Regions from separate parts of the Rhizobium aouanii genome, predicted to be linked through region 4. Evidence: predicted binding sites of a transcription regulator. Region 4 holds the regulator's gene; each other region holds the start of a gene.

Region 1 (7,203 bases), on a different contig from region 4:
GTTTTGCGCGTCTGAGAAGACACGCGGCGCAGCAGACGCCAACGACGGCGCGGTTGCGACCGTCCGATCGCGTGAGGTGGCGGCAAGCCTCTCTTCGGCCTTGCGGGCGATCGCCTGCAGGTCGCGGGGCTTGCCTGATATCTTCTCCATGGCGGCGATGGCGACATCGGTTGCGAGGTAATCCGGCTTGTGGCCGACGCCGCGAACGGTGATGAGTTCGGAGCGTGATATATCGCGGGCAAGGCCGCGCGAATGCAGGTGTTCCCAGACGATCTCGTCGCGGTCGCCCGTTATGATGACGGTCGGCGCGGTGATCTGCGAATAAAGCAGCGACTGCTCCTTCACATAGGCGAGCAATCTTTTGAAATCGGCGGCATTGTTGTGGAAGGCGCTGGGGCGCAGCACCAGCGACGGACCGGTTTTTTCGATGTAATCGGCCGGGCGAGGATTGGGGCGGAAGACATTCAGCGTGCCACGCTCCAGCCGTCTCAGCCCGAGCGGTACGACGATTGCGTGAGTGAAGAGCCAGCCGACGACCGGTGTCGTGGCGACATGGTAGTACCAGTCGATGCCGCCCGGCCAGGGATGGGTGGCGGGCGCGAGGAAGAGCAGGCCGGCGGTCTTGTCAGGATGGCGCAGGCCGAAGGCGGCGGTGATCGCGCCGCCGAAGGAATGGCCGACGATGATCGCCTTTTCGATGCCGCGCTTCTCCATCAGTCTGGCGATCGCATCGGCCTGGCCGGAGGGGACGGCGTTCTCGGGTCCGCCGCGTTCGGAATAGCCATGACCGGGGCGATCGACGAAGAGCATTTCCGCCCGGCCTTCGAGCGCGGCACGAAAGGCGACGACCTGATCGAGCAGATTGCCGCTGGCGCCGTGAATGAAGACCAGCGCCGGCAGATCCGCATTTTTGGGACGCTTGATGTGGACGGCATTCATGCGGTAACCGCCGACATCCGTCAGTTCTCCGATATTTGGATAGGCGTGTTCGAATTGCCGCGCCTTATAAGTGGAATAACCGATGGCGGCGGCGAGCGGGGCGAGAAGAGCGGAAACTTCTGCAAGCATGATCTCAACGAGCGATATTTGCGGGACGGCCTGCGGCGGACAACCGCCACATCGTTCCTCTAAAGTCTAAAATTGTGCATCGTGATCGGACGTCAAGATCGCTGACCGGGAATCAGGTGCGGTTGCCGGCAAGTTTTTCCGCAAGCGTGTTGGCCTGTTCCTGCGCGGTGCGTTCGGCGGGATAGATATCGAGAAAACGCTCCCAAGCTTTCAAGGTCAGCTGGTCGTTGCCGGAATTGCTAAGGATCGCCGCCATGCCGGAGAGAGCGCCGAAATGGCGCGGCTCGAGATCGAGCACACGTTCGATGTCGGACATCGACTTGCGATAATTGCCCATGACGAAATTCAGCGTGGCGCGGCGGTTCCAGCTTTCGGCATAATCGGGCTTCAGCGCGATCGCCTCATCGAGGAAATCGAGGGCGGCGGGGTTGCGCTTTTCCTCGATCGCCTTGTCGGCCCACTGCATCAGCAGATTGATGGTGGCGCTACCGGAATCGTTCCATTCCATGCGGATTTCATTGGCGATGCCGCTGGCCTTTTCGGGATCGCGTTCACGCTTCAATTGGCTGAAGAGCTGGTCGAGGTGCTGCTTCGGCGAATTGTTGGTATCCGCCTGCTCGACGATGACGTCCTTTTTCGCCGCGGCGGCCGGCTTTTCCGCGGCGGTCGCCGGAAAGGAAGAGGTGAGCAGAATGAGAACGAGCGGCAGCGCCGCTGATGTCAAAGCAAAAAAGCGCATGGCGGACATATTAGCCCGCCAGCGCCGAAGATCAAACAAATTTGACGTGATCACCGCAGCGACCCACCGGATATATCTGCCGGCGCAAGCTCACGCGGCAGGGCGATCCGGACGCGCGAAATCAGCCCTGACGAGCCTTGAAGCGCGGGTTCAGCTTGTTGATGATGTACATGCGGCCCTTGCGGCGAACCAGACGGTTGTCACGGTGACGAGCCTTGAGCGACTTGAGCGAATTCTTGATCTTCATTTTTCTGATCCGCGATCTCTATGGGGGAATTCACATTCGCCCGTATCTTTAACAATCAAAAGCGCGCCATCGGGCGCGCTGTTTAGGTGGGGGAGCAGATACCCCGTCACCTTTTCCGTGTCAACCACATGAAGGTGTTTTTCCCAAGGCGCAGCGGTGTTTTCTCAGGCCAAAACCGGCGATTTCGGCGTCAAGGTGGTGACATGGCCCATCTTGCGGCCGGGGCGCCACTCGGTCTTGCCATAGAGATGAACCAGCGTATCGGGGCGCCGCAGCCAGTCGGGAACGGCAAGAATATCGTCGCCGATCAGGTTCTGCATGACGCAGTCGGAATGGCGCTCGCCGTTGCCGAGCGGCAGGCCGGCAACGGCGCGGATATGCTGCTCGAACTGGCTGACGACGCAGGCGGCTTCCGTCCAGTGACCGGAGTTGTGGACACGCGGCGCCATCTCGTTGGCGATCAGACCGCCATCGGCAAGCACGAAGAATTCGATGCCGATGACGCCGACATAGTTCAATGCAGCAAGGATTTTCTCGGCAGATTGCCGCGCGGCGTCCGCCGCCGGCGCAGAGATCGCAGCGGGAACCGTCGAAGTGTGGAGAATGCCGTTGCGGTGCACATTCTCGGCGGGATCGAAGCAGACGACCGTACCGTCGGTGGCGCGAGCAGCGATGATCGAGACCTCACGCTCGAAGGCGACGAAGCTTTCGAGGATGAGCGGCACGCCGCCAAGTGCTGCATAGGCACCATCCGGGCTGTCTGCGGCCGAGCGGAAAACCTTCTGGCCCTTGCCGTCATACCCGAGACGGCGGGTCTTCAGCACGCCCTGGCCGCCGAAATCCTTCAGTGCCGTCTCGAGGTCGGCCTGGCTGTCGATCGTGTGGAAGCGGGCAGTTGATATGCCGCAGCCATTGAGAAAGCGCTTTTCGACAAGGCGGTCCTGGGCTGCTTCCAGCGCCTTCGGCGGCGGATAGACGAACACACTAGCCGAGAGCGTTTCGGCGGCTACGACGGGCACGTTCTCGAATTCGTAGGTGACGACGTCGCAGATATCGGCGAGTTCGGCCAGTGCCGCCGGATCGTCATAGGCGGCGGTAATCTGCCGGTTGGCGAGCTGGGCGGCTGGGCAGTCCGCCTGCGGCTCGAGGATGACCGTGCGAAAATTCAACCTGGCGGCGGCAATGGCTAGCATGCGGCCGAGCTGGCCGCCGCCGATAATGCCGATCGTTCTTGCCGTCATAGATCGTCCATCGGGTATTCGGCGACGGCAGCACTCTGGCGCTCGCGCCATTCGTCGAGCCGGTCGGCGATTTCTTCGTCGGAAAGGGCAAGCACGGCGGCGGCGAGAAGGGCGGCGTTGACCGCGCCGGCCTTGCCGATGGCAAGCGTACCGACAGGAATACCGGCCGGCATCTGCACGATGGAAAGGAGGCTGTCCTGGCCGGACAGGGCTTTCGACTGGACCGGCACGCCGAAGACCGGCAGCGGCGTCATCGCGGCGGTCATACCCGGCAGGTGGGCGGCGCCACCGGCGCCGGCGATGATGACCTTGAAGCCCTCCGCGCGTGCGCCCTTGGCGAAATTGACCAGCCGGTCGACTGTGCGGTGCGCCGAAATGATGCGCGCGTCATAGGGAATTTCCAGCGCCTCCAGCGTGTCGGCGGCGTTTTTCATGGTTTCCCAGTCGGACTGGCTGCCCATGATGATGGCGACGGGTGGTCTGTCTGTCATCGTTGCTGCTATTCCCTCTCAGGCGATGATGTCAGGGACGATCTGATCTTCCAGCTTGGAGAGCCTGTCCTTGATAACGAGCTTCTTCTTTTTCATTCGCTGGATCCGCAGAGCATCGCATCCGGTCTGAATCATGGCGTTGATCGCGGCGTCGAAATCCTCGTGCTCCTGGCGCAGACGCGCCACTATGAGCCTGATTTCCGCCTGTTCCTGATCGGCCATATGCATTCCCCGTTATCGTCCTTTGGACCTTGTCCGATCTGGCGATGATTTCCGCAAGCTCCTATCACCAAATACAGGTAACGGCTAGTTAGTCTTGATCATGAAATTGCCATCCAGTCTTCATCTTTTGGCCTTCGACAAGCCTTCAAAAATATGTCACAGTCCCGCCCGTTGACACCTTGATCCCCGACGATGTTGGCCGGGGAGGGTAAGAGGAAGGAAGGGTCATATGACTGTTCAAGCTCATCTTGAGTCACTCCAGAAAAAGCATGTCGCTCTCGAGGAGGAGTTGCACGCGCTCAGAACATCTCCCTCTATTTCCGATACGGAACTTGCCGAATGCAAGCGCCGCAAGCTGCGCATCAAGGACGAGATTCAGCGTCTTAAGTCATCCGTCCACTAGTCTTCCCAAGGGTCGCCGGGCGATCATCTTGCGCAACAAGGTAAATCCATCCATTCCACCAAAAATTTGCAAGAACCGGTGATTTGACACCATATTTGCGCCAGTCCGATGCATCCGGCATCGTGGCTGGCGCTTTTGGGTCTGTCACGTCTCACATCGCATTCTTACGATTCGCATCGTATCCCCAGATCTTACGGGAACATGCATCAGGCCCAGAACTGATCCAGCCACAAATTGAGCGTGTCGAAGCCACGGTTATTGACTGCGTAGATGCGTTTGGTGCCTTCCGAGGTCACGGAAACGAGATTGCTGTCGAGAAGCGCCTTCAGGTGCTGCGAAACAGCAGGACGGCTGATCGGCAGGCCTTCGGCGAGCTCATTGACAGTCCGTGGCGCGCGACGCAATTCCTCCAGCAGAAACCGCCGGTTCGGATCGGCAATCGCCGAGAAAGGGTCCGTGTTCGACATGGCGGGAACGCTACGTCAAACCGGCCGTGCCAGCAAGGAAATTGTGCATTGCAGCGCGCTGCTTCAAAACTCCTTCATTCGAGATCGATCTAAGAATTCAAAGCGCTACAGCCTCCTTTGTGCGTCTGAAGAGACGCGCGGCGCTGGGCCTTTTACCAACCAAGGCCCTCGCGCACGATCAGAAAGGCGGCGATCAGCGCCATTGCATACATGAAGGGGTAGAAGATCTGTGGCTTCATGCGCCGCACGCACCAGGCGCCGGCGATGGTGGCGAGCGGGGCGAAGGGCAGAAGTGTTGCCGAGGTCGCGAGGTTTTGGGTGCCGAGCTGGCCGAGCGCGAAATAGGGGATCAGCTTGATGGCGTTGAGGATCGCGAAGAAGCGCACGCTGGTGCCGGTATATTCGCGTGGCTGCAATTTGAGCGGCAGGGCATAGATCTGGAAGGGCGCGCCGCCGGCATGGGCGACGAAGCTGCCGTAACCGGAAAATGTGCCCCAGAGGCTGGCGGCTACCGGCCGCTGGCCGCGCGGCGGGATCACCTGGCCGGCGCCCGGCCTGAAATTGTTCCAGAAATAGCGCAGGCAGAAGAAGATGGTCACCGCGCCGATGACGATGCGCAGCATGTTGCCCGGAACCAGCGCCGAGGTTGCCCAGCCCAGCGCGATGCCGAAGACGGCGCCTGGCAGCATGATCTTCAGCGTCGCCCAGTCGCCATGCTTGCGCCAGATGACAAGCGAAATCATGTCCATGAAGACCAGGATCGGCAGCAGGATGGCGGCCGCCTCGACCGGCGAGACGACGAGGGCGAGGAAGGGCAAGCCGATCAGCGACAAAGCGTCGCCCATGCCGCCCTTTGCGAGGCCTACCAGCAGAACGGCGGGCACGGCGGCGTAGTAGAATGACAAATCCTGCGGCATGCTTTCGACGTCCTCCTCTTGCCAGCCTCGTCTAACGGAACTACTCACACAAAACGAGTGCGGATCCCTCATTTCGAAGGGGAATTCGCAGGAAACGGAAAGACCCCATGACCGAACCGGAAAACCGCTGCCGCCTTGTGCTCATCGTAGCCGATATCGCCGATGCCGATGAACAGGCAAAGATCGTCGCCGACGCGCTGAAGGGCGGCGACGTCGCCTCGGTGATCGTGCCGCAATACGGGCTTGACGACGGCACCTTCCAGAAACATGCCGAAAAGCTGGTGCCGCTGATCCAGGACGCTGGCGCCGCCGCGCTGATTGCGGGCGACAGCCGTGTCGCAGGCCGGGCGAAGGCCGACGGCCTGCACCTTTCCGGCAATGCTGAGGCCCTTTCGGAGGCGATCGACAAACATGCGCCGAAGCTGATCGTCGGCGGCGGCAACGCGGCCGACCGGCACCATGCGCTGGAGATCGGCGAAGTCAGGCCGGACTATATCTTCTTCGGCAAGCTCGACGGCGACATCAAGCCGGAGGCGCATCCGAAGAACCTGGCGCTTGGCGAATGGTGGGCCTCGATGATCGAGATCCCCTGCATCGTCATGGGCGGCACCGATCCGGCCTCGGCGCTCGCCGTCGCCGAGACCGGAGCGGAGTTCGTGGCGATGCGGCTGGCGGTTTTCGCCGAGCCCGCCCGGGCGCCGTCCGTCGTCGCCGAGATCAATGCGTTGCTTGACGAAAAAGCGCCACGGTTTGAGGATTGAAATCGCGCTCATGCCGATCCCGCCCGCCTGTCTTTTGAAATATCTCCTCGCCGGTATGGCCGCCTTCCTTGCGGCCGGGCCGAATGTTGCCTTGGCACAGGCGCCGGACAGCGTCATCAGCCAGCCGGGCACAGGCCCGGCTTCGACCTTCCGCACCGACCGGCCTTCGAGCCCGGGCGTGCAACCCTCCGATGGCGTCGGCGTATTCGACCGCATGGGCGCGAAGCTGCCGGACCTGCCGCCGGAGAAGGATTACAAGGGGCCGATCGACGAGGCTTACGGCGCCTTCCAACGCGGTTATTACCTGACGGCAATGGACAAGGCGCTGCCGCGCGCCCAGCTCGGCGATCCGGCGGCGCAGACGCTGATCGGCGAAATCCTCTCGCAGGGCCTCGGCGTCAAGAAGGACGTGAAGAACGCTGCCTTCTGGTACGGCAAGGCGGCCGAAGGCGGCGATGCGGCGGCGATGTTCAAATATGCGCTGATCCTGATGGAAGGCGAGGGCGTGCCGCGTGACAAGGTCAAGGCCGACGACTACATGCACAAGGCGGCCGAGGCGGGCAATCCTTCGGCGGAATTCAACTGGGCACAGCTTCTCATCGCCGACAATCCCGGCGAAAAGGGACTGAGGCTGGCGCTGCCATTCT
Region 2 (7,203 bases), on a different contig from region 4:
CGTCAGGCACGCAGGAATATCCAGACCGCTCTACGACCCTCATCATCGAGCTCGCCGAACTCGAGGGCGGCCGCAGGCTGGCGCTGATGGGTCCGGGCATCCAGAGTGTAACGGAGATGGCGCCTATCGGCCTGCCGGAGACTTTCCTGCGGCTCTGGACCGAGAACTGTGCGCTCTTTCCGCGCGGCGTCGACATCGTACTGACATCGGCCAAGCGCTTCCTCTGCCTGCCGCGCACCACCAAGATCACAGCAACGGAGATCTGAGCTCATGTATGTTGCCGTCAAGGGTGGCGAGACCGCCATCGCCAATGCCCACCGCCTGCTCGCCGACCGCCGCCGCGGCGACCGTTCGCTGCCGGCGATCGGCATTGACCAGATCGTGGCGCAGCTGGCGCTCGCCGTCGATCGCGTCATGGCCGAGGCTTCGCTTTTCGACCGCAGGCTCGCAGCCCTTGCCATCCGCCAATCGCGGGGCGACATGATCGAGGCGATCTTCCTGCTGCGCGCCTACCGCCCGACACTGCCGCGTTTCGGCTATTCGAAGCCGCTCGACACGGCTGATATGACGATCGAACGCCGCATCTCGGCGACCTACAAGGATCTGCCGGGCGGGCAGCTTCTTGGGCCCACCTTCGACTATACCCACCGCCTGCTCGATCCCTCGCTGCTTTCGGACGAGGCGGTCGAGACCCCCGCCCAGCGCGCCGCCGAGACCGGTCGCGTCATGCGCGTCTCCGAGATCCTCGGCGAAGAGGGCCTGATCGAGGCCGACGGCGACATGCCGGAAGATCACGAAATCGGCGACCTGACCCGAGAGCCGATGGAATTCCCGATGACACGGGATCTCCGCCTGCAGGCGCTTGCCCGCGGCGACGAGGGCTTCCTGCTGGCGCTCGGTTATTCCACCCAGCGCGGCTACGGCCGCAATCACCCCTTCACCGGTGAAATCCGCATCGGCGACGTCGAGGTGGAATTCGACGTGCCGGAACTCGGTTTCGCCGTCTCGCTCGGCACGATCCAGATCACCGAATGCCAGATGGTCAACCAGTTCAAGGGTTCGGCCAAGGCGCCGCCGCAATTTACCCGCGGCTACGGCCTGGTCTTCGGCCAGAGCGAGCGCAAGGCGATGGCGATGTCACTGGTCGACCGGGCGCTTCGCGCCGAAGAACTCGGCGAGGATATCACCGCACCGGCACAGGACGAGGAATTCGTCATCTCGCACTCCGACAACGTCCAGGCGACGGGCTTCGTCGAGCACCTGAAACTTCCGCATTATGTGGACTTCCAGGCGGAACTCGATCTCGTCCGCCGCATGCGCCGCGAATTCGACGCCGCCCGCAACGGTGGCGAAGACATGAAGGAAGCCGCCGAATGACCGATCTGGCCAGCTACAACTTCGCCTATCTCGACGAACAGACCAAGCGGATGATCCGCCGCGCCATCCTGAAGGCGATCGCTATTCCGGGTTACCAGGTGCCCTTCGCCTCGCGCGAAATGCCGATGCCCTACGGCTGGGGCACCGGCGGCGTGCAGGTGACGGCCTCGATCATCGGACCTGACGACGTGCTGAAGGTCATCGACCAGGGCGCCGACGACACGACCAACGCCGTTTCGATCCGCGCCTTCTTCCAGAAGGTCGCCAATGTCGCGGTGACGACGCATACCAAGGATGCGACGATCATCCAGACGCGCCACCGCATTCCCGAGGAAAAGCTCGGGGTCGGGCAGGTGCTCGTCTACCAGGTGCCGATCCCCGAGCCGCTGCGTTTCCTCGAGCCGCGCGAGACCGAGACCCGCAAGATGCATGCGCTCGAAGAATACGGCCTCATGCATGTGAAGCTCTACGAGGACATCGCCCATAACGGCCGCATCTCGCGGACTTACGCCTATCCGGTGAAGGTCCATGGCCGCTATGTCATGGACCCGTCGCCGACGCCGAAATTCGACAATCCGAAGATGCATATGTCGGACGCACTGCAGCTCTTCGGCGCCGGGCGCGAGAAGCGCATCTATGCGGTTCCACCCTATACCGACGTCGTCAGCCTGGATTTCGAGGATTATCCCTTCGATATCCAGCGCTTCGACAAACCCTGCGCCCTTTGCGGCGCCGAGGACGTCTATCTCGACGAAGTGGTTCTCGACGACAAGGGCGGGCGCATGTTCGTCTGCTCCGACACCGATCATTGCGAAGACCGCCGCGCGCATGGACATGCCGGCGAGATGCTGGCCCGGGAGGCTGCAGAATGAGCGATACGTCCCTCCTCAAAGTCCGTGACGTTTCGAAATTCTACGGCAACCGCATTGGCTGCCGCGACGTCTCCTTCGAGCTCTGGCCCGGCGAAGTGCTCGCCATCGTCGGTGAATCGGGCTCCGGCAAGACGACGCTGCTCAACTGCCTCTCCACCCGGCTGCTGCCGAGCACCGGCAGCGTCGAATATCACATGCGCGACGGAAGCTACCGCGATCTCTATCGCATGAACGAGGCCGAGCGGCGTTTCCTGATGCGCACCGACTGGGGCTTCGTGCACCAGAACCCGGCCGACGGCCTGCGCATGACCGTTTCTGCCGGCGCCAATGTCGGCGAACGGCTGATGGCGATCGGCGACCGGCACTACGGCAAGATCCGCGCTTCGGCGATCGACTGGCTCGAACGCGTCGAGATCGACGCTGACCGCATCGACGACCAGCCGCGTGCCTTTTCCGGCGGCATGCGCCAGCGATTGCAGATCGCCCGCAACCTGGTCACCGGCCCACGCCTCGTCTTCATGGACGAGCCGACCGGCGGCCTCGACGTCTCGGTGCAGGCGCGACTGCTCGACCTCGTGCGCGGCCTCGTCAACGATCTCGGCCTCTCGGCCATCATCGTCACCCACGATCTCGCCGTCGCCCGTCTTCTCTCGCACCGGATGATGGTGATGAAGGACGGCTACGTCATCGAACACGGGCTCACCGACCGCGTGCTCGACGACCCGCGCGAACCCTATACGCAGCTGCTCGTCTCCTCGATCCTGCAGGTCTGAGGCCAGAAACCAAGGAAGAAGAAATCATGGCAACGCCCCTCGTCGTTTCCGAAGTCTCGAAGAGCTTCACCATGCATCTGCGCGACGGCATCAAGCTGCCCGTCGTCTCCGATGTCGCCTTCTCGGTCGCTTCGGGCGAGTGCGTCGTGCTCGGCGGCCCATCGGGCATTGGAAAGAGTTCGCTGCTCAAGATGATCTACGGCAATTATGCCGTCGATACCGGCCAGATCCTCATCCGCCACGACGGACGCATCGTCGATCTCGCCTCCACCGATCCGCGCACCGTGCTCAACGTCCGCCGCAATACGCTTGGCTATGTCAGCCAGTTCCTGCGCACCGTGCCGCGCGTCGCGGCGATCGACGTGGTTGCCGAACCGCTGGTGGCACGCGGCGAGGACGCCGGCACGGCACGGGAAAAGGCGGGCGCCCTGCTTGCCAGGCTCAATCTGCCGGAAACGCTCTGGCAGCTTCCGCCAGCCACCTTCTCCGGCGGCGAGCAGCAACGCGTCAACATCGCACGCGGCTTCATCACCGAACACACGATCCTGCTTCTCGACGAACCCACAGCCTCGCTCGATGCCAGGAACCGTGCGGTCGTCGTCGGCATGATCGCGGAAAAGAAGAAGGCGGGTGTGGCCCTTCTCGGTATCTTCCACGACGAAGAAGTGCGCGAAGCCGTCGCCGACCGTATCCTCGACCTCCAGCAGTTCTCACCGAGAAAGATCGCTGCATGAGCCGCAAGCTGGGTATCGAGCCCTACTTTCATGAAACGGCATCCGTCATCGATTCCACCTTCGGGCGCTATACCGAGGTTTCCGAACGCTGCCGCATCAGCGAGGCCAGCTTCGGCGACTATTCCTACATCATGCAGGACGGTTCCGTCTGGTGCGCGACGATCGGCAAGTTCGTCAATATCGCCGCCGCCGTGCGCATCAACGCCACCAACCATCCGACCTGGCGCGCGACGCTGCATCATTTCACCTATCGCGCCGCCGACTACTGGCCGGACGGCGACATGGAGACGGGCTTTTTTGCCTGGCGGCGGGCAAACCGCGTGACGATCGGCAATGACGTCTGGATCGGCCACGGGGCGACGATCCTGCCCGGCGTCAGCGTCGGAAACGGCGCGGTGGTCGGGGCCGGCGCCGTCGTCTCGAAGGACGTCGCGCCCTATACGATCGTCGGCGGTGTACCGGCAAAGCTTATCCGCGAGCGCTTTCCAAGAGAGGTCGGCGAACGGATGGACAGACTTTCCTGGTGGGACTGGGAGCATGACCGGCTGCGCCAGGCGCTCCAGGATTTTCGCAACCTTGACGCGGAAGATTTCCTGTCCCGCTACGGCGGTTAAAACCCCCGATATAGGGGCGAAGAATTGTGACAGGACTTACACAAATATGACATGCGAGGTTCATCAAGCGGGACTAATGCGATGCTCATCAGGGCCTGTATCGCAAGGGAAGAGAGCATGATGTTCGAGCTGAGGAATGTCACACGTCGTTTCGGAAAAAAGCTCGCTGTCGATTCCGTCACGCTCGCCATTCCCCAAGGCCAGATGGTCGGCATCATCGGCCGCTCCGGCGCCGGCAAGTCGACGCTGCTGCGCATGATCAATCGCCTTCAGGAGCCGAGCTCCGGCTCCGTTCATTTCGCCGGCGTCGAGGTCTCCGGGCTTCGCGGCCAGGCACTGCGCAACTGGCAGCGCGACTGCGCGATGATCTTCCAGCAGTTCAACCTGGTGCCGCGCCTCGACGTTCTCACCAATGTCATGCTCGGCCGCCTCAACCATCGCTCGACGCTTCTAAGCCTGCTCAGCATCTTCACCCGCGACGAACGCGTGCATGCGATCGCAGCACTCGAACGCCTCGGCATCGAGCAGACGGCACTGCAGGCAGCCGGCACGCTTTCCGGTGGCCAGCAGCAGCGCGTGGCAATCGCCCGCGCGCTGATGCAGAACCCGAAAATGGTTCTCGCCGACGAGCCGATCGCCTCGCTCGATCCGCTGAATGCCAAGATCGTCATGGATGCGCTGCGCGATATCAACGAGCGCGAGGGCATCACCGTCATCACCAACCTTCACACGCTCGATACCGCCCGCAACTATTGTGAGCGCATCGTCGGCATGGCCGGCGGCCGCGTCGTCTTCGACGGCCAGCCCTCGGAGCTGACCGCCGAAGCGGTGAAGGAAATCTACGGGACCGACAAGGATGGCGCCGGCATCGACGAAACGCTGACCTCGACCAGCCTCGAATCCAAGCGGCGCGCCGCGGATCTCTCATCCGGCATGGTGGCCAAAGCCGCCGCCGTGCACTGACCGTTTCCGGCCGACGGGACAACGGTCGGAAAAATAACTGACAAACAAACCATGTCACAAAAGGAGACTTCCATGTCTGCATTCCGCAAGATCATGATGGCAACCATTGCCGTCGCCGCCCTCGCCGGCAATGCTGCTGCCCAGGACGTCAAGGTCCTCCGCATCGGTCTCGATGGCGGTGAAAACGAAGCCGACCAGGTTCGCCGGACCGAATGCGTCAAGCCGGGCCTGATCGCTGCCACCGGCGTTTCCGAAGTTCAGCTCTTCCCGTCGCCGAACTACAACGGCGTCATCCAGGGCCTCCTTGGCGGTACGATCGACCTCGCCGTCATGGGCGCCGCCTCTTACGCCGCGGTCTATATCAAGGATCCGAACGCCGTCACTCCGGTTCTGACCACCAAGCAGGCCGACGGTTCGACCGGCTACTACTCGATCATGGTTGCCCGCAAAGATTCCGGCATCAAGACGCTTGCCGACGCCAAGGGCAAGAAGCTCGGCTTCGCCGATCCGGACTCTACCTCCGGCTACCTTGTCCCTAACGTTGCCCTTCCGAAGGACACCGGCGCTCCAGTCAAGCAGTACTTCTCTGAAACCGGCTTCGGCGGCGGCCACGAGAACCTCGTTCTCGGCGTTCTCGACAAAAAGTTCGACGTCGGGACCACCTTCGGTTCCGGTCAGGGCGACTGGGCGCAGGGCTATACCTCCGGCAACCTGCACCAGATGGTCACCAAGGGCCTGCTCGACATGGACGATATCGTCGAAGTCTGGAAGTCGCCGCTCATCCCGAACGGTCCGCTGATGGTTTCCCAAAAGCTGCCGGCCGACCTCCAGAAGAAGGTTACCGCCTATTTCGCCGAGCTGCCGAAGACAGACAAGAGCTGCTTCGAATCGTTCACGGGCGGCGGCTACGTTGACTGGGCGCCGGTCGACCAGAGCTTCTATCAGACAATCATCGACGCCCGTAAGGCCGTCATCGGCGGCTGATCCTCAGTCTGAACAGTCTTGCGGCGGCATCATGATGATGCCGCCGTTTTTCAAGAAGGAAGCCACATATGGCGCACTCGGCCGGCGCGGACTCTCTGAGCGGATTGCAGGAGGGCTCCCGCACCATCCTCGATCATTATCAGAGCCAGGTTCGAACGCGGCGGATCTATACCGTCGTTTCAATCGTGGTCTTCCTGATCATCCTCGGCGCCTCGCTCGACTTCGCCAACAGCGCCAATTCGGGCAAGTTCTTCGAGCGCCTTCCCTATTTCTTCGACTTCATGAAGAGCTTCGTGCCGGACAGTCCGCTGGAGATCTTCCGCGCCATGTTCGACCTGCCGTCGCCCTTTTCCGATGGTTCGATCAAATACGACTATACAAGCGACCGCGTCTGGATCACCGATAGTTTCTACATCCCGAATTTCTTCTACCAGCTCGCGATCACGCTCAACATCGCCATTGTCTCCACCATTCTCGGTGCGAGCGGCGCGTTCTTGCTCTGCTTTTTCGCTTCCACCAATCTGGTCGGTGCAGGCGTGACGCGCTGGGTCGTGCGGCGCATCATGGAAATCATGCGCGCCTTCCCGGAAATCGTCGTCGCCGGTCTTCTCGCCGCGATCCTGTCGATCGGACCGATTTCGGCGATCATCGCGGTATGGGTCCATACTGTCGGCGCGCTTGGGAAGCTGTTTTTCGAAGTCGTCGAGAATGCCGACATGAAGCCGGATGAAGGCCTGCGCGCCGCCGGCGCCGGCTGGCTGGAGCGCGTGCGCTTCGCGATCCTGCCGCAGGTGCTGCCGAACTTCGTCTCCTACACGCTGCTGCGGACAGAGATCAACGTGCGCGCCTCGACTATTATCGGCGCCGTCGGCGGCGGCGGCATAGG
Region 3 (7,203 bases), on a different contig from region 4:
CGCGACCGCGAACCCGGCCTGCGCTACGCTGCTTCCCTGGTCTTTCCGCCCGAAAGCACCCTCTGGGGCTGAAGGTAATAGGCTGAGATGACGAGGCCGAGGCCGACGAACGCCACCACGGCCATAACGTAATAGCTGACGACGCCGAGCCAGGCATAGAGATAACCCGACGCCAGGGTCATCAGCGCCATTGCCATGCCGACATAGAAGAAATAGGCGCCCTGGGCCGACGATTCCTGCGTCTCCTGCACCGTCGCCACGATCCGCCGCTGAACGCCGGTATGCACGAAGGCGTAGGTGAAGCCGTGGAAACATTGCAGCAGAAAAAAACCAGCAAATCCCGTATTCATCGGAAACAGGATCCAGCGGCAGACGCTGATGGCGCAGCCGAAGCGGATCAGCGTCCAGGCGTCGAAGCGCCGGCTGAGGCGCTTCGACAGGAAGAACACCGTCACTTCCGAAGCGACGCCAGCGCTCCAGAGCAGGCCGACCTCGGTGCCGGAAAAGCCGAGGTGGTGCCAATAGATAGAGGAGAAGGCGTTGAGCACCGCATGGCTCGATTGCTGGATGGCAACGCCGATCAAGAGCAGCAGCAGGTGCGGCTCGCGCAGGCCGCTGCCGGTGGCGGCCGGAAGATCGATCGGCTGGCCCCGCCGCCGCGTCGGCCCGATGCGCGGGCAGAAGGCTGCCATGACCACGGTCATGATAAAGCCGAACACCATGATCGGCAGTACCATCCCCCCGCCCCACTGGTTGATGAGTTCGCCGCCAACCAGCGTCGAAACGATGAAAGCAATCGAGCCCCAGACCCGCATCGATCCGTAATCGAGCCCCCAGCGGCGCACGCCCGATATGACGATCGATTCGACGACCGGCACATAGGGCGCGAAGGTGGCGCCCTGTAGCGTAAAGACGATGAAGACAGGCCAGAAAGTCGTCGTCCAGTAAAGTGCTACCGCCGTCAGCAGCGACAGGCCGCCTGACCAGAGCAGCACGTCGGCGCGCTCCTTCATGCGGTCGGCGATCATGGCGACAACAGGCGCCACCAGCACGCGCACCACCATAGGAACGGCCAGGATGACACCGATTTCATGGTCGCTGAAGCTGTGGCCCGCAAGCCAGACGGGGAAGAACGGCAGGACGACGCCGTTGACGAGCAGCGGCGCGCAATAGGAAAGCGCACTGAGCAGCCGGAAGCGCGGCGGCGCTCCCTCACCCGTCGGGGAATTTTGAGCGGGAATCATGGGTGGACCTGAAGGAAACTGGTCGTTGTCCTAACACACCACCCTGGAAGCGACTATTGCGAGAAATAGCCGTTCTGAAACGTTTTAGAAAATAAAATAGGGCCTGTCGCCTAACGGTAACGGCTAAATTCGATGGAGCGCAGGCGCGGATGCGCCGGCGCCAAAATCAGGCGGCCTGCGGGGCCAGCTCACCCTCGTCATGCATTTCGATGGCGGCAAGCGCCGGCACGCTGCTGGCAAGCGACCGCCAGGTGATCAGTTCGAAGGTACCGTCCTCGTGCTCGGCGACCGCCGTGCAGCTTTCAACCCAATCGCCGGTGTTGATGTAGCGGATGCCGTCCATATCCTGGATGATGGCATGATGGATATGTCCGCAGATGACGCCGTCGGCGCCGTTTTTGCGGGCTTCCTCGGCCACGACGCGCTCGAATTCGCCGATGAAGTTGACGGCATGCTTGACTTGGAGCTTCGCCCAGGCCGAGAACGACCAGTAGGGCATGCCGAGCCGGCGGCGCACTGCCGCCAGGATGATGTTGATGCGGATCGCCGTGTCATAGGCCCAGTCGCCGAGATAGGCGAGCAGTCGCGCATTGCGGACGACGACATCGAATTCGTCACCGTGCAGGATCAGGTATTTCTTGCCGTCGGCGCCGTCATGCATCATGCGCTCGACGACCTCGATGCCGCCGAAATGCATGCCCGGGAAGGCTCGCAGGAATTCATCGTGATTGCCGGGAATATAGACGACGCGCGTGCCCTTGCGCGCCTTGCGCAGCAGCTTCTGGACGACGTCGTTGCAGACCTGCGGCCAATACCAGCTGCGCTTCAGGCGCCAGCCGTCGACGATGTCGCCGACGAGCACGATCGTATCGGCCTCGTGGTGACGCAGGAAATCCAGCAGGAAGTCGGCCTTCGCGGCCTTCGAGCCGAGATGGACATCGGAAATGAAGAGCGTGCGGAAATGTCTGGGTTCCATCATGTCTTTCACGAGCTGCCGCTCATGTCCCATCTTTCATCTAACCTTCCAAAATCAGACTCGTGTTTCAGGAAGATGACAAGCTGGGGAAAAGCCCTGCAAACCTGTTCATCCCGCGCTGGCAGAATGCCTGTCGCCGCGCGGCCGCATGGCCGTCGCCGCACGGCCAGGCGACAATGTTGCTGTGCGCATTCAGGGCGTTCATGATGGCGGCGATTCATATTCGACAATGCGGGATGGCTGATGCGTCTCTTTCTCGTTCGCCACGGCGAATCCCTCGGCAACATCAACGAACAGGCCTATCGCCAATTCGGCGATCACAACGTGCCGCTGACGCGATGGGGCCATCGGCAGGCTCTCGAGGCAGGCGGCGTGATCGCGTCCTATCTCAAGGCATTGCCGAGCGCGGGTTTCGGCAAGCTGCATATCTGGTATTCGCCCTTTCTCAGGACCCGGCAGAGCAAGGATGCGCTGCTCGAAGCCCTGCCGGAAAGCTTCGTCGGCGATCAGGGAGGATTATCTGCTGCGTGAGCAGGATTTCGGTCTCTTCACCGAAATCTACGACCACGCCGAACAAAAGCAGAAGTTTCCCGACGAGTTCGAAAAATGGGCAAGGCTGCGCAGCAACAGCGGCAAGTTCTACGCACGGCCGCCGGATGGCGAAAGCCGGGCGGATGTGGCCCAGCGGGTGCGCCTGTTCCTGCAGACGGTCATGTACGACGCCGAAAATAGCGACCGCAACGTCGTGATCGTCGGTCATGGCGTCACCAACCGGGCAGTCGAAATGAATTTCCTGCACCGCCCTGTCGAGTGGTTCGAGCGCTCCGACAATCCCGGAAACGCCGATATCACCTTGATCGAGGGGACGCGCTCGCAAGGATACGAGTCAATCCTGCTGCATCAGGCCGCCGACCGGCAGCCGGGACAGGAAGGCGAACTGCGCGAAGCCTATGGCGCCGACGTGACGATCACGCCGAAGCCGACTGTATAACTCCTGAAATCGGACCGGCGCAACGGTGCGGCGGGTTGCGCAAGGCAACCCGCCAACTCTTCACCTCAGGTCGGCGACGTGACGGTTGCCGGCTCCTGCCCGGCCGGCGCCTCCTCGTTTACAGTCTCCGGCCGCTTCGTCCTCAAGAGACGCAGCACGAAGACGAAGAAGACGGGAACGAAGAAGATCGCCAGCACCGTCGCCGAGATCATGCCGCCGAGTACGCCCGTGCCGATGGCATTCTGGCTCGCCGCACTTGGGCCGGTGGCGATTGCCAGCGGCACCACGCCCAAAGTGAAGGCGAGCGAGGTCATGATGATCGGCCGGAAGCGCAAACGGGCGCCTTCGATCGCGGCATCCATCAGCGATTTCCCTTCGGCAAAGCCGTCCTTGGCGAATTCGACGATCAGGATGGCGTTCTTCGCCGACAGTCCGATTATCGCGATCAGGCCGACCTTGAAGTAGATGTCGTTGGACATGTCGCGGCTCATCACCGCGAGCACGCAGCCGATGACGCCAAGTGGCACGACCAGCATCACCGACAACGGGATGGACCAGCTCTCGTAAAGCCCCGACAGCAGCAGGAAGACGAAAAGGATGCTGAGGCCGAAGAGGAACGGCGCCTGCGATCCCGATCTGAGCTCCTCCAGCGACTGGCCGGTCCATTCGAAGCCGAAGCCGTCGGGAAGTTCGGCGGCCAGCCGCTCCATTTCGGTAATCGCCGCCCCCGATGAATATCCCGGCGCAGGAGCGCCAGAGATACGCACGGAAGGGTAGCCGTTATAGCCGACGATCTGCGCCGGTCCCTTCTGCCATTCGGCAACGGCGAAGGATGATAGCGGCACCATGCCGCCGCTCGCATTGCGGACATTGAGCTTCATCAGGTCTTCCGCCTGAAGCCTGCTCTTGTCCTGCGCCTGCACGATGACGCGCTGCATGCGGCCCGAATTCGGGAAGTCGTTGACATAGCTCGAGCCGAGATTGGCGGTGATCGTGCTGTTGATGTCGGCGAAGGCGACGCCGAAGGTATTTGCCTTTTCACGATCGATGACGAGCGCGAGCTGGGCGGAGTCAGGCATGCCTTCCGGTCGGATGCCCGATATGATGGGGTTCTGCGATGCCTTGCCGATCAGCATTCCCGCCGCCTCGGTCAGTGCCGCCTGGCCTTTCCCCCCGCGATCCTGAAGGCGGAAGGTGAAGCCGTTGGTCGTGCCGAAACCTTCGATCGGCGGCGGTGACAGCGCGAAGGATGTGGCGTCCTTCAGCCCAAACAGCTGCATGTTGGCGCGGTTGGAGATGTCCTGCACCGAATTGCCGGCGCCGCGTTCGGCCCAGTTCTTGAGCGTGACGAACACCAGGGCGGCGTTCGGTCCTTGCCCGGAGAAGCTGAAGCCCTGGATCGCAACGACGTTGGCAACGGCCGGTTCCTTCTTGAAGATCGCTTCGATGCTTTCAAGCGAGGCCACCGTGCGGTTGCGGCTCGCCTCCGGCGGTCCCTGCACGTCGACGATCAGGAAGCCCTGATCCTCATCCGGCACGAAGCTGCTCGGCAGGTTGACGAAAAGATAGCCAAGGCCGATGAGCAGCGCAACATAAACGGTCATGACCCGCCAGGAACGCTTGGCCAGTCCGCCGACCGTGCGGGCATAACGCCCGGTCAGCCGGTCGAAGTTGCGGTTGAACCAGCCGGCGATGCCTTTCTTCTCGTGATGACCCTTGATCGGCTTCAGGAAGGTGGCGCAAAGCGCCGGGGTTAGCGACAGCGCCAGGAAGGCCGAAAACAGGATGGATACGACCATCGTCAGGCTGAACTGGCGGTAGATGATGCCTGTGGAGCCCGGGAAAAACGCCATTGGCACAAAGACGCAGGAGAGGACCAGCGTAATCCCGAGGATCGCGCCGGTGATTTGCCGCATCGCCTTCTTTGTCGCTTCTTTCGGTGACAGCCCTTCCACCGCCATCAGCCGCTCGACGTTTTCCACCACCACGATGGCGTCGTCGACGAGAATGCCGATGGCAAGCACCATCGCGAACATCGTCAGCACGTTGATCGAGAAGCCGGCGGCAAACATGACAGCAAGCGTCCCGAGCAGTGCGACGGGCACGACGAGCGTTGGAATGATCGTGTAGCGGAAGCTCTGCAGGAAGATGAGCATGACGACGAAGACAAGCGCGACGGCTTCTGCGAGCGTATGCGCCACCTTCTCGATCGATGCCGAGACGAACGGGCTGGTATCATAGGGAACGGAATATTCGACGCCATCAGGGAAGAAACGCGAGAGCTCCTCCATCTTCGCCTTGACCAGGTTGGACGTATTGACGGCATTGCCCGTCGACGACAGCTGGATGGCGATGGCGGCACTCGGCTGCCCGTTCAAGCGGGTGGAGAAGCTGTAGCTCTCGCTGCCCTCTTCGATGCGCGCGACGTCGCGCAGCCTGACGTTCGATCCGTCGGCATTGGCGCGCAGCACGATGTCTCCGAACTCCTTGATGTCGGTCAGCTGCCCCTTCACCAGCACCGTCGCCGTCAGGTCCTGCGAGATCGGATTGGGTGCTGCACCGATCTGGCCTGCCGCCACCTGGGCGTTCTGCGCCGAGATCGCCGCGCTGATGTCGGACGCGGTGAGATTCAGGCCGACCATCTTGTCGGGATCGATCCAGATGCGCATCGCCCGCTGCGAGGCAAATAGCTGGGCGCGGCCGACGCCCTCGAGACGGCGCAGCTCGCCGATGACGTTTCGGTTGAGATAGTCGCCGAGCGCCACCTCGTCGGTCTTCCCGTCCGTCGACGTCAGCGAGATGAACATCAGGAAGCCCGACGACGCCTCCTCGACCGTAATACCCTGATCCTTGACGGATTGCGGCAGCCGCGGTTCGACGCGGCGGATGGCGTTCTGAACGTCGACCGAGGCCTGGTCGATATCGGTTCCGGCCGCAAAGGTCGCGGTGATCGTCATCGCACCCGATGTATCCGACGTCGACTCGAAATAGGAAAGGTGCTCGACCCCGTTCAGCTCTTCTTCGATCTGGCGGGTGACGCCCTGATAGATATCCTGCGGCGAAGCGCCGGGATAGCTGGTGGTGATGCTGAGCTGTGGCGGCGCGACCTTCGGATATTGCGCGACCGGCAGGAACGGCAGCGCGATCAGACCGGCGAGGGAGATGAAGATCGCAAAGACCCAGGCTAGGATCGGGCGATCGATAAAGAAACGTGCCATCGACCTTACTCCGGCTTCTTGGCGTCACCGGACGCGAGCTGGCCATCCCGCCACTCTTCCGGCGCGACCTTTGCACCCGGCTGCAGCTTCTGGCTGCCGTCGACAACGAGACGCTCACCGGATGACAGGCCGCTTTCGACCACCCATTCATTGCCGAAGGATTGACCGAGCTCCACGTCACGCGGCTGTGCTACGTCTCCCTCCTGGACGACGTAGACCTGCGCCTTGCCGTCGGCCGTGCGGATGACGGCGCGCTGCGGGATGAGGATTGCCTTCTCACGGACGGCCTGTTCGATGCGGACCCTGATGTAAAGACCCGGCAGCAGGTCGCCCTTGGGATTGGGGAATTCACCGCGGAGGGTGACCTGGCCCGTCGTCGCATCGACGCTGGCGCTGCTGAAGAGCAGCTTACCGGCTTCGCCATAGACCGTGCCGTCATCGAAGACGAGCTTGATGTCGGCCTTGCCTGGTTCGGTCGATGTGAGGCTGCCGTTCTCGACCGCCCGCTTCAGCGCCAGCAGGTCCCCGGAGGATTGCGTGAAGTCGGCATAGACGGGGTCGATCTGCTGGATCATCGCCAGCGCATCGCCGGCGTCGGCCGTCACCAGCGCGCCTTCCGTCACCAGCGCGCCGCCGATGATGCCTGATATCGGTGCGCGGACTTCGGTATAGCCGAGATTGATCTTCGCTTCGTCGAGTGCTGCCTGCGCCAGCGCGACATCGGCATCGGCCTGGGCAAGGGCGACGGCTGCCGCATCATATTCGATACCGCTT
Region 4 (7,203 bases):
CAGTTGCTCCGGCTCGGTTTCACCCGCCTCGACGGCCTTGTTGAGCAGCGCCTGATCGAAACGGGCATAGGCGCGGACATTTTCCGGCGTCGAGAAATCGGCGACGAGAAGATCGACCGGGCCGTCGCCCTTGGTCTGCACGGTGAACTTGCCGTCGAACTTCAGCGAGGTGCCGAGCAGCACCGTCAGCACGACGACTTCGGCAAGCAGCCGGGCAACGGGTGCTGGATAATGATGGCGCTCTAGGATCGCATCGAGCATCGGGCCGAGCTGGACGGCGCGACCACGCACATCCAGCCCCTCCACCTGGAAAGGGACGACATGGTCATCGCCGGCGAAATCGAACTGGCCGAGGGCGGCTGCAGCTTCTGCCATGGCTTTTCACTCCTGGTTTTCCGAGCGATGGGCCAGCGTGCCCTTCGCTCGCGCGGTCGCGAGTTTGTGACTCGCGACGTCCGATTATGGTTCAGATCGCGCCCAGGCACCAAGCAAGAATCGACTTCTGCGCATGAAGGCGGTTTTCCGCCTCATCGAAGACTACGGATTGCGGACCGTCGATCACATCATCCGTCACTTCCTCACCGCGGTGGGCGGGCAGGCAATGCATGAACAATGCATCATTGCCGGCTTTGGCCATCAAGGCCGCGTTGACCTGATAAGGCTGGAAGACATTGTGACCCCGGGCCCGATGTTCCTGATTCATGGAGACCCAGGTATCGGTCACCACACAATCGACGCCGGCGACCGCACGGTCGGCATCATGGCAAAGCATGATTTCGGCGCCCTCATTGCGGGCCCAGTTCAGATAGTGATCCTTGGGCTCCGAGCCAAGGGGCACGGCCATGTTCATGCGATAGCCGAAACGCGCGGCACCCTCGACCAGCGAATGCAGCACATTATTGCCATCGCCGGTCCATGCGATGGTCTTGCCCTTGATCGGGCCGCGATGCTCTTCGAAGGTCATGATATCGGCCATGATCTGGCAGGGATGGGTGTCATCCGTCAACGCATTGATCACAGGTACGGTCGCATGCTGGGCAAGCTCCAACAGCCTGGAATGCTCGGTGGTGCGGATCATGATCGCATCGACATAGCGCGACAGCACCTTGGCGGTGTCGCCGATCGTCTCGGCGCGGCCAAGCTGCATCTCGGTGCCGGACAGGAACAGCGTTTCGCCGCCGAGCTGGCGCATGCCGACGTCGAAGGAGACACGGGTGCGCGTCGACGGCTTCTCGAAGATCATCGCCAGCATCTTGCCGGCGAGCGGCTTGTCGCCCGTGCCGGCCTTGAAGGCCTGTTTGCGGGCGAGCGCATCGTTCATGATGGTTCTGAGATCGGCTGACGTGACCGCCGAGAGATCGAGGAAATGTTTAGGGCTCATATCGTCTTCTTACCTGTGCTGCGCCCGAAGGCGGCAATCTCTTCAAGCCGTCTTCTTGACCTTGGAAGCGCGGATGCTCTCGGCGGCGCGCTCGACGCGGGCAAGGCCCTCGCGGGCTTCCTCGGCGGTGACCACGAGCGGCGGAAGAAGGCGGATGACGTTGTCGCCGGCGGGCACGCCGAGCAGATGGGCGGCGCGGATCGCCTGCAGCAGTTCGGCTGAGGGAACGGCAGCCTTGATGCCGAGCAACAGCCCCTCGCCGCGCACATCTTCGATCACATCGGGATAACGATCCTTCAGCGAGGCGAGGCCCTGGCGGAAGACAAGTGCTACGTCGCGCACCTGCTGGAGGAAGCCATCGGCAAGGATGATGTCGAGCACGGCGCTGCCGACGGCCATGGCAAGCGGATTGCCGCCATAGGTCGAGCCATGCGTGCCAGCCTTCATGCCGGAGGCGGCTTCGGCGGTGGCAAGGCAGGCGCCGAGCGGGAACCCGCCGCCGATGCCCTTGGCGACAGCCATGATGTCGGGGGTGATGCCCGACCATTCATGGGCGAAGAGCTTGCCGGTGCGGCCGACGCCGGTCTGGACCTCGTCTAGGATCAACAGCAGACCGTTGTCGTCGCAGAGCTGGCGAAGCGCCTTCATGAACTCGGTGGTGGCAGGACGGACACCGCCCTCGCCCTGCACCGGCTCGATGAGGATGGCGGCCGTGGCCTCGGTGATCGCGGCGCGGACCGCTTCGATATCGCCGAAAGCCACCTGATCGAAACCCGGCGCCTTGGGGCCGAAGCCTTCGAGATATTTTTCCTGGCCGCCGGCGGCGATCGTCGCCAGCGTCCGCCCATGGAAGGCGCCTTCGAAGGTGATGATATGAAAGCGCTCGGGATGGCCCTTGGAAAACTGATAGCGGCGCGCCGTCTTGATCGCGCATTCGAGCGCCTCGGCGCCTGAATTGGTGAAGAACACCTTGTCGGCGAAGGTGGCATCCGTCAGCCGTTTTGCCAGGCGCTCCTGGCCGGGGATCTCATAGATGTTCGACAGGTGCCAGACCTTGTCGGCCTGCTCCTTCAGTGCGCCCACAACATGCGGATTGCTGTGGCCGACGGAGGTGACGGCGACGCCGGCGCCAAAATCGAGATATCGCTCGCCGCTTTCGGTGATCAGCCACACGCCCTCGCCTCGCTCGAACCGCAGCGGGGCACGAGAATAGGTGTCATAAAGCGGCGCGGCTTCAGCCATGGCGCGATCTCCATCAAAGTTGGCGGGCAATGACTCCGGCTAAGGAAACCAGGCCCGAAAAATTAAAAATGCCGCCTTGCGGCGGCGAGTGGCACTATTTCCCTTTCGCGCTGCAATGTCAACAAAACGGCGCCCTTAGCGTATGCAGCACAGGTGTACAGCGGCATTTTCAGTCTTCAACAGGCATTATTGCAGAAATGACACGCAGGGGCAGCAAGTTGGGGAAAACTACGAATTCGATTCATCCGGATTCATGCGACTCTTGTCACGGAGTCAGCCTCACACTAGGTTAAAGATCAATTACTAGACTGCATGCGGCGGAACTAGTCACCAAAATTGATCAAGCGTTTCTTGTTTCGGAGCTCCCGGGACAACGGTGAGGGATTCTGCCATCACCAACGCAAAAGGTGGAGACAGGGCATGAACTGGACAGACGAGCGGGTCGAGAAACTCAAGAAGCTTTGGGCCGAAGGACTGAGCGCCAGCCAGATCGCGGCACAGCTTGGTGGCGTCAGCAGAAACGCGGTCATCGGCAAAGTGCACCGGCTGTGCCTTCCCGGCCGCGCCAAGGCCGGCGGCACCAATACCGCGGCGCGAACGCCGAAGCGCAACACATCGGCGCCGCGCGCGCCGAACTATGCCTCTCGCATCACGACCCGCACCGTTACCCGCCAGCAGGGCGCGACGATGCTGAAGGAAGAGATCGAGATCGAAACGATCGAGGAAATGGAATACGTGCCGCGAGGCAATGTGGTGGTGCCGATTTCGCGTCGCCTCGGCCTGACGGAACTGACCGAGCGTACCTGCAAGTGGCCGGTCGGCGATCCGCTGAAGGATGACTTCCACTTCTGCGGCTGCGAGTCCCCAGACAATTCGCCTTATTGCGGCTATCACCAAAAGCTTGCCTACCAGCCGGTCAACGAACGCCGCAGGGCGGCAGCGCGGGCGAGCTGAACGCGGGCAACCATCGTTAGAATGCAGAAAACGGGCCGATTGGCCCGTTTTTTCATGCGCGGATGGGATGGCTGCCCCTCACCCTAACCCTCTCCCCGTAAACGGGGCGAGGGGACGTGCCCTGCAAGAGGTTGTGGGGAACGGAGAGGTCGCGGCATATCCCCTTCGCCCCGCAAGCGGGGAGAAGGTGGCGGCAGCCGGATGAGGGGCAGTCCATCGCCGCGAACCGGACAGTAGCGGGATAAGCCCGAGCATGACGAAAGAGGCGTCAGCCGGCTTTGTCAGCAACCAGAACGAAAGCCCTCAGGCTTCCATCGAGTAACCGGCGCCGCGGACGGTGCGGATGACGTCCTGCATGTTGGAAAAATTCAGCGCCTTGCGCAGGCGGCCGACATGGACGTCGACGGTGCGCTCGTCGACATAGATGTCGTGGCCCCAGACGCCGTCCAGAAGCTGCGAGCGGGAGAAGACCCGGCCCGGCGACGACATCAGGAATTCCAGCAGGCGGAATTCGGTGGGGCCGAGGCGGACTTCGCGGCTCTTGCGATGGACGCGATGGGTTTCGCGGTCGAGCTCGATATCGCCGCATTTCAGCACCGTGGACAGCACCTCGGGACGGGCGCGGCGCAGCATCGCCTTGACGCGGGCAACGAGTTCGGGGGTCGAGAAGGGCTTGACGACATAATCGTCGGCACCCGTCGACAATCCGCGGACGCGTTCGCTCTCCTCGCCGCGCGCCGTCAGCATGATGATCGGCAGGCGCTCGGTTTCCGGCCGCATGCGCAGGCGCCGGCAGAGCTCGATGCCGGAGACGCCCGGCAGCATCCAATCGAGGATGAGAAGATCGGGCGTGCGCTCTTGAAGCCTCATTTCGGCTTCGTCGCCACGAAGGATGGTATCGACCTCGAAGCCTTCCGCTTCGAGATTGTAGCGAAGAAGCACGCTGAGGGCTTCCTCGTCTTCAACAACTGCAACTCTCGGGATCATGCGTGTCGGTCTCCTCGCGCATCATCCTTAAATCAGGGGTGATTTAAGCAATTCATCCTGCGCAGATTCAGAAATTGGCTGCGACCTCTTTGCGCGCCCCGGACGGGCGCGCACGCAACTAATTGTGCGGGCGGTTATTCCGTGACCGCGCCGACGGTGTTGGCGCTGTCATCCTTCGGACGATCGCCTTCCGGCTGTGCGCCTGTCGTCATGTAAAAGATCGTCTCGGCGATGTTGGTCGCATGGTCGCCGATGCGCTCTATATTCTTGGCGCAGAAGAGAAGATGCGTGCAGCTGGTGATGTTGCGCGGATCCTCCATCATATAGGTCAGGAGTTCGCGGAACAGCGAGGTGTACATCGCGTCGATCTCGTTGTCGCGTTCACGGATCGCATTCGCCTTGTCGGCTGAACGATTGGTGTAGACATCGAGCACTTCCTTGAGCTGGACGAGCGCCAGCTCGGACAGATGCTCGAGGCCGCGGGCGAGCTTGCGGGGGACGCCGGTGCTTTGGACGGCGATGACGCGCTTGGCGGTGTTCTTGCCGAGGTCGCCGACGCGTTCGAGATCGGCGGCGATGCGGATCGAACCCATGATTTCACGCAGATCCGAGGCCATCGGCTGACGGCGGGCGATCGTGACGATCGCCTTGTCGCCGATTTCGCGTTCGGCGTGATCGAGGATCACATCGTCCGAGATGACCTTCTGCGCCAATGCGGTATCGCCGTTGACGAGCGCCCGGACGGATTCACTGACCATCTGTTCGGCCAGGCCGCCCATTTCGGAAATCCGCCTGGACAAGAACTTCAGATCATCATCATAGGCAGAAAAAATATGTGTCGATGCCATGGGGCTTTATCCTCGAATAACGGGAAGGCTTGGTGTCGCCAAAATCAACCGAAGCGACCCATGATGTAGTCCTGAGTGCGCGGATCGTCGGGATTGGTGAACATCTTGTCGGTGTCGTTCTCCTCGACGAGATTGCCGAGGTGGAACATGGCGGTGCGCTGCGAGACACGCGCGGCCTGCTGCATGGAGTGGGTGACGATGACGATCGTGTAGTTCTCGCGCAGCTCGTGGATCAGTTCCTCGACCTTGGCGGTGGCGATCGGGTCGAGCGCCGAGCAGGGCTCGTCCATCAGGATGACTTCAGGGCTGACGGCGACGGCACGCGCAATGCAGAGGCGCTGCTGCTGGCCGCCCGACAGGCCGGTGCCGGATTCGTGCACGCGGTCCTTGACCTCGTTCCAGAGGCCGGCGCGCTGCAGGCTGGTTTCGACGATCTGGTCGAGATCGGCCTTCGACTTGGCAAGGCCATGGATGCGCGGGCCGTAGGAGACGTTTTCATAGATCGTCTTCGGGAACGGGTTCGGCTTCTGGAAGACCATGCCGACGCGGGCGCGAAGTTCGACGACGTCGATATCGGGATCATAGACATCGTCGGTATCAAGCGTGATCTTGCCGGTGACGCGGCAGCCGTCGATCGTATCGTTCATACGGTTGAGGCACCGCAGGAAGGTCGACTTGCCGCAGCCGGACGGGCCGATCAGGGCGGTTACGGTGTTTTCGCGGACGTTCAGGTTCACATCGAAAAGCGCGCGCTTTTCGCCGTAGTAAACCGAGACATCCTTTCCGATCATCTTATAGGGGACGTTGCTCATCTTGCGATCCAGCGCCTTTTCAACTGCAGCTTCCGTCAACATGTTCATGATGTTTAACTCCGTTTACCAGCGGCGCTCGAAGCGACGACGCAAGAGGATGGCGCCCATGTTCATGACGATCAGGAACAGGAGCAGGACGATGATGGCACCCGAAGTACGCTCAACGAAGGCACGTTCGGCCTCGTTGGCCCACATATAGACCTGTACGGGTAGAGCCGTCGAGGGATCGAGCGGTGTCGCCGGCGCATTGGCGACGAAGGCGACCATGCCGATCAGGAGCAGCGGCGCGGTTTCGCCGAGCGCGTGCGCCAGGCCGATGATCGTGCCGGTCAGGATGCCGGGCATGGCGAGCGGCAGCACATGGTGGAACACCATCTGCATCTTCGAGGCGCCAAGGCCGAGCGCTGCGGCGCGGATCGACGGCGGCACGGCGCGCAGTGCCGCGCGCGTCGCGATGATGATCGTCGGCAGGGTCATCAGCGTCAGCACCAGGCCGCCGACCAGCGAGGCCGAGCGCGGCAGGCCGATGAAGTTGATGAAGACGGAAAGACCGAGCAGACCGTAAACGATGGAAGGGACCGCGGCGAGGTTGTTGATGTTGACCTCGATCAGGTCCGTCAGCTTGTTCTTCGGCGCGAACTCCTCGAGATAGATCGAGGCGGCGACGCCGATCGGCAGAGCGAGCACGAGCACGATCAGCATCAGGTAGAGCGAGCCGATCAGGGCGACGCCAAGGCCTGCGGCCTCCGGACGGCTGGAATTGCCGTTGACGAAGAGGCCGGTGTTGAACTGCTTGTGGAGCGCGCCGCTCGCCTTCAGCTCGTTCATCCAGCCGACCTGCTTGTCGTTGACCTTGCGGTTCTTCTCATCGACCGCGAGGTCGATCTGGGCCTTGTTGGCGCTGTCGACATTGGCGTCGGCGAGAACCGTGACATTGACCGTCTTGCCGATGATCGACGGATCGGCGAGCACCATATCG

Evidence for each region. The regulator PhoB, encoded in region 4, activates phosphate uptake and scavenging genes when phosphate is short. The targets are predictions, from matches to a motif close to TGTCATNNANCTGTCAT.
Region 1: the regulator PhoB is predicted to act here: its motif matches at 4,116-4,132, upstream of V8P77_RS14530 (YdcH family protein).
Region 2: the regulator PhoB is predicted to act here: its motif matches at 4,406-4,422, upstream of phnC (phosphonate ABC transporter ATP-binding protein).
Region 3: the regulator PhoB is predicted to act here: its motif matches at 2,285-2,301, upstream of V8P77_RS33100 (UDP-2,3-diacylglucosamine diphosphatase).

The regions. Positions count from the first base shown of each region.
Region 1 covers NZ_JBAMYD010000007.1:176,449-183,651, reverse strand. The annotation lists gene V8P77_RS14560 (alpha/beta fold hydrolase) at 1-1,068, opposite strand, end outside; gene V8P77_RS14555 (tetratricopeptide repeat protein) at 1,181-1,816, opposite strand; gene ykgO (type B 50S ribosomal protein L36) at 1,929-2,054, opposite strand; gene V8P77_RS14545 (5-(carboxyamino)imidazole ribonucleotide synthase) at 2,219-3,295, opposite strand; gene purE (5-(carboxyamino)imidazole ribonucleotide mutase) at 3,292-3,786, opposite strand; gene V8P77_RS14535 (YdcH family protein) at 3,805-4,008, opposite strand; gene V8P77_RS14530 (YdcH family protein) at 4,238-4,411, shown strand; gene V8P77_RS14525 (ArsR/SmtB family transcription factor) at 4,618-4,878, opposite strand; gene V8P77_RS14520 (sulfite exporter TauE/SafE family protein) at 5,031-5,795, opposite strand; gene V8P77_RS14515 (thiamine phosphate synthase) at 5,903-6,556, shown strand; gene V8P77_RS14510 (tetratricopeptide repeat protein) at 6,567-7,203, shown strand, end outside.
Region 2 covers NZ_JBAMYD010000011.1:118,745-125,947, reverse strand. The annotation lists gene phnH (phosphonate C-P lyase system protein PhnH) at 1-266, shown strand, start outside; gene V8P77_RS20040 (carbon-phosphorus lyase complex subunit) at 271-1,377, shown strand; gene V8P77_RS20035 (alpha-D-ribose 1-methylphosphonate 5-phosphate C-P-lyase PhnJ) at 1,374-2,249, shown strand; gene phnK (phosphonate C-P lyase system protein PhnK) at 2,246-3,022, shown strand; gene phnL (phosphonate C-P lyase system protein PhnL) at 3,049-3,756, shown strand; gene V8P77_RS20020 (DapH/DapD/GlmU-related protein) at 3,753-4,370, shown strand; gene phnC (phosphonate ABC transporter ATP-binding protein) at 4,491-5,333, shown strand; gene phnD (phosphonate ABC transporter substrate-binding protein) at 5,406-6,317, shown strand; gene phnE (phosphonate ABC transporter, permease protein PhnE) at 6,386-7,203, shown strand, end outside.
Region 3 covers NZ_JBAMYD010000030.1:20,392-27,594, reverse strand. The annotation lists gene dgcA (N-acetyl-D-Glu racemase DgcA) at 1-72, shown strand, start outside; gene V8P77_RS33105 (MFS transporter) at 24-1,244, opposite strand; gene V8P77_RS33100 (UDP-2,3-diacylglucosamine diphosphatase) at 1,411-2,253, opposite strand; partial or broken gene V8P77_RS33095 (histidine phosphatase family protein) at 2,464-3,211, shown strand; gene V8P77_RS33090 (multidrug efflux RND transporter permease subunit) at 3,277-6,429, opposite strand; gene V8P77_RS33085 (efflux RND transporter periplasmic adaptor subunit) at 6,435-7,203, opposite strand, start outside.
Region 4 covers NZ_JBAMYD010000034.1:3,578-10,780, reverse strand. The annotation lists gene V8P77_RS33965 (Hsp33 family molecular chaperone) at 1-375, opposite strand, end outside; gene argF (ornithine carbamoyltransferase) at 467-1,381, opposite strand; gene V8P77_RS33955 (aspartate aminotransferase family protein) at 1,424-2,623, opposite strand; gene V8P77_RS33950 (GcrA family cell cycle regulator) at 3,044-3,577, shown strand; gene phoB (phosphate regulon transcriptional regulator PhoB) at 3,881-4,564, opposite strand; gene phoU (phosphate signaling complex protein PhoU) at 4,699-5,412, opposite strand; gene pstB (phosphate ABC transporter ATP-binding protein PstB) at 5,457-6,272, opposite strand; gene pstA (phosphate ABC transporter permease PstA) at 6,288-7,203, opposite strand, start outside.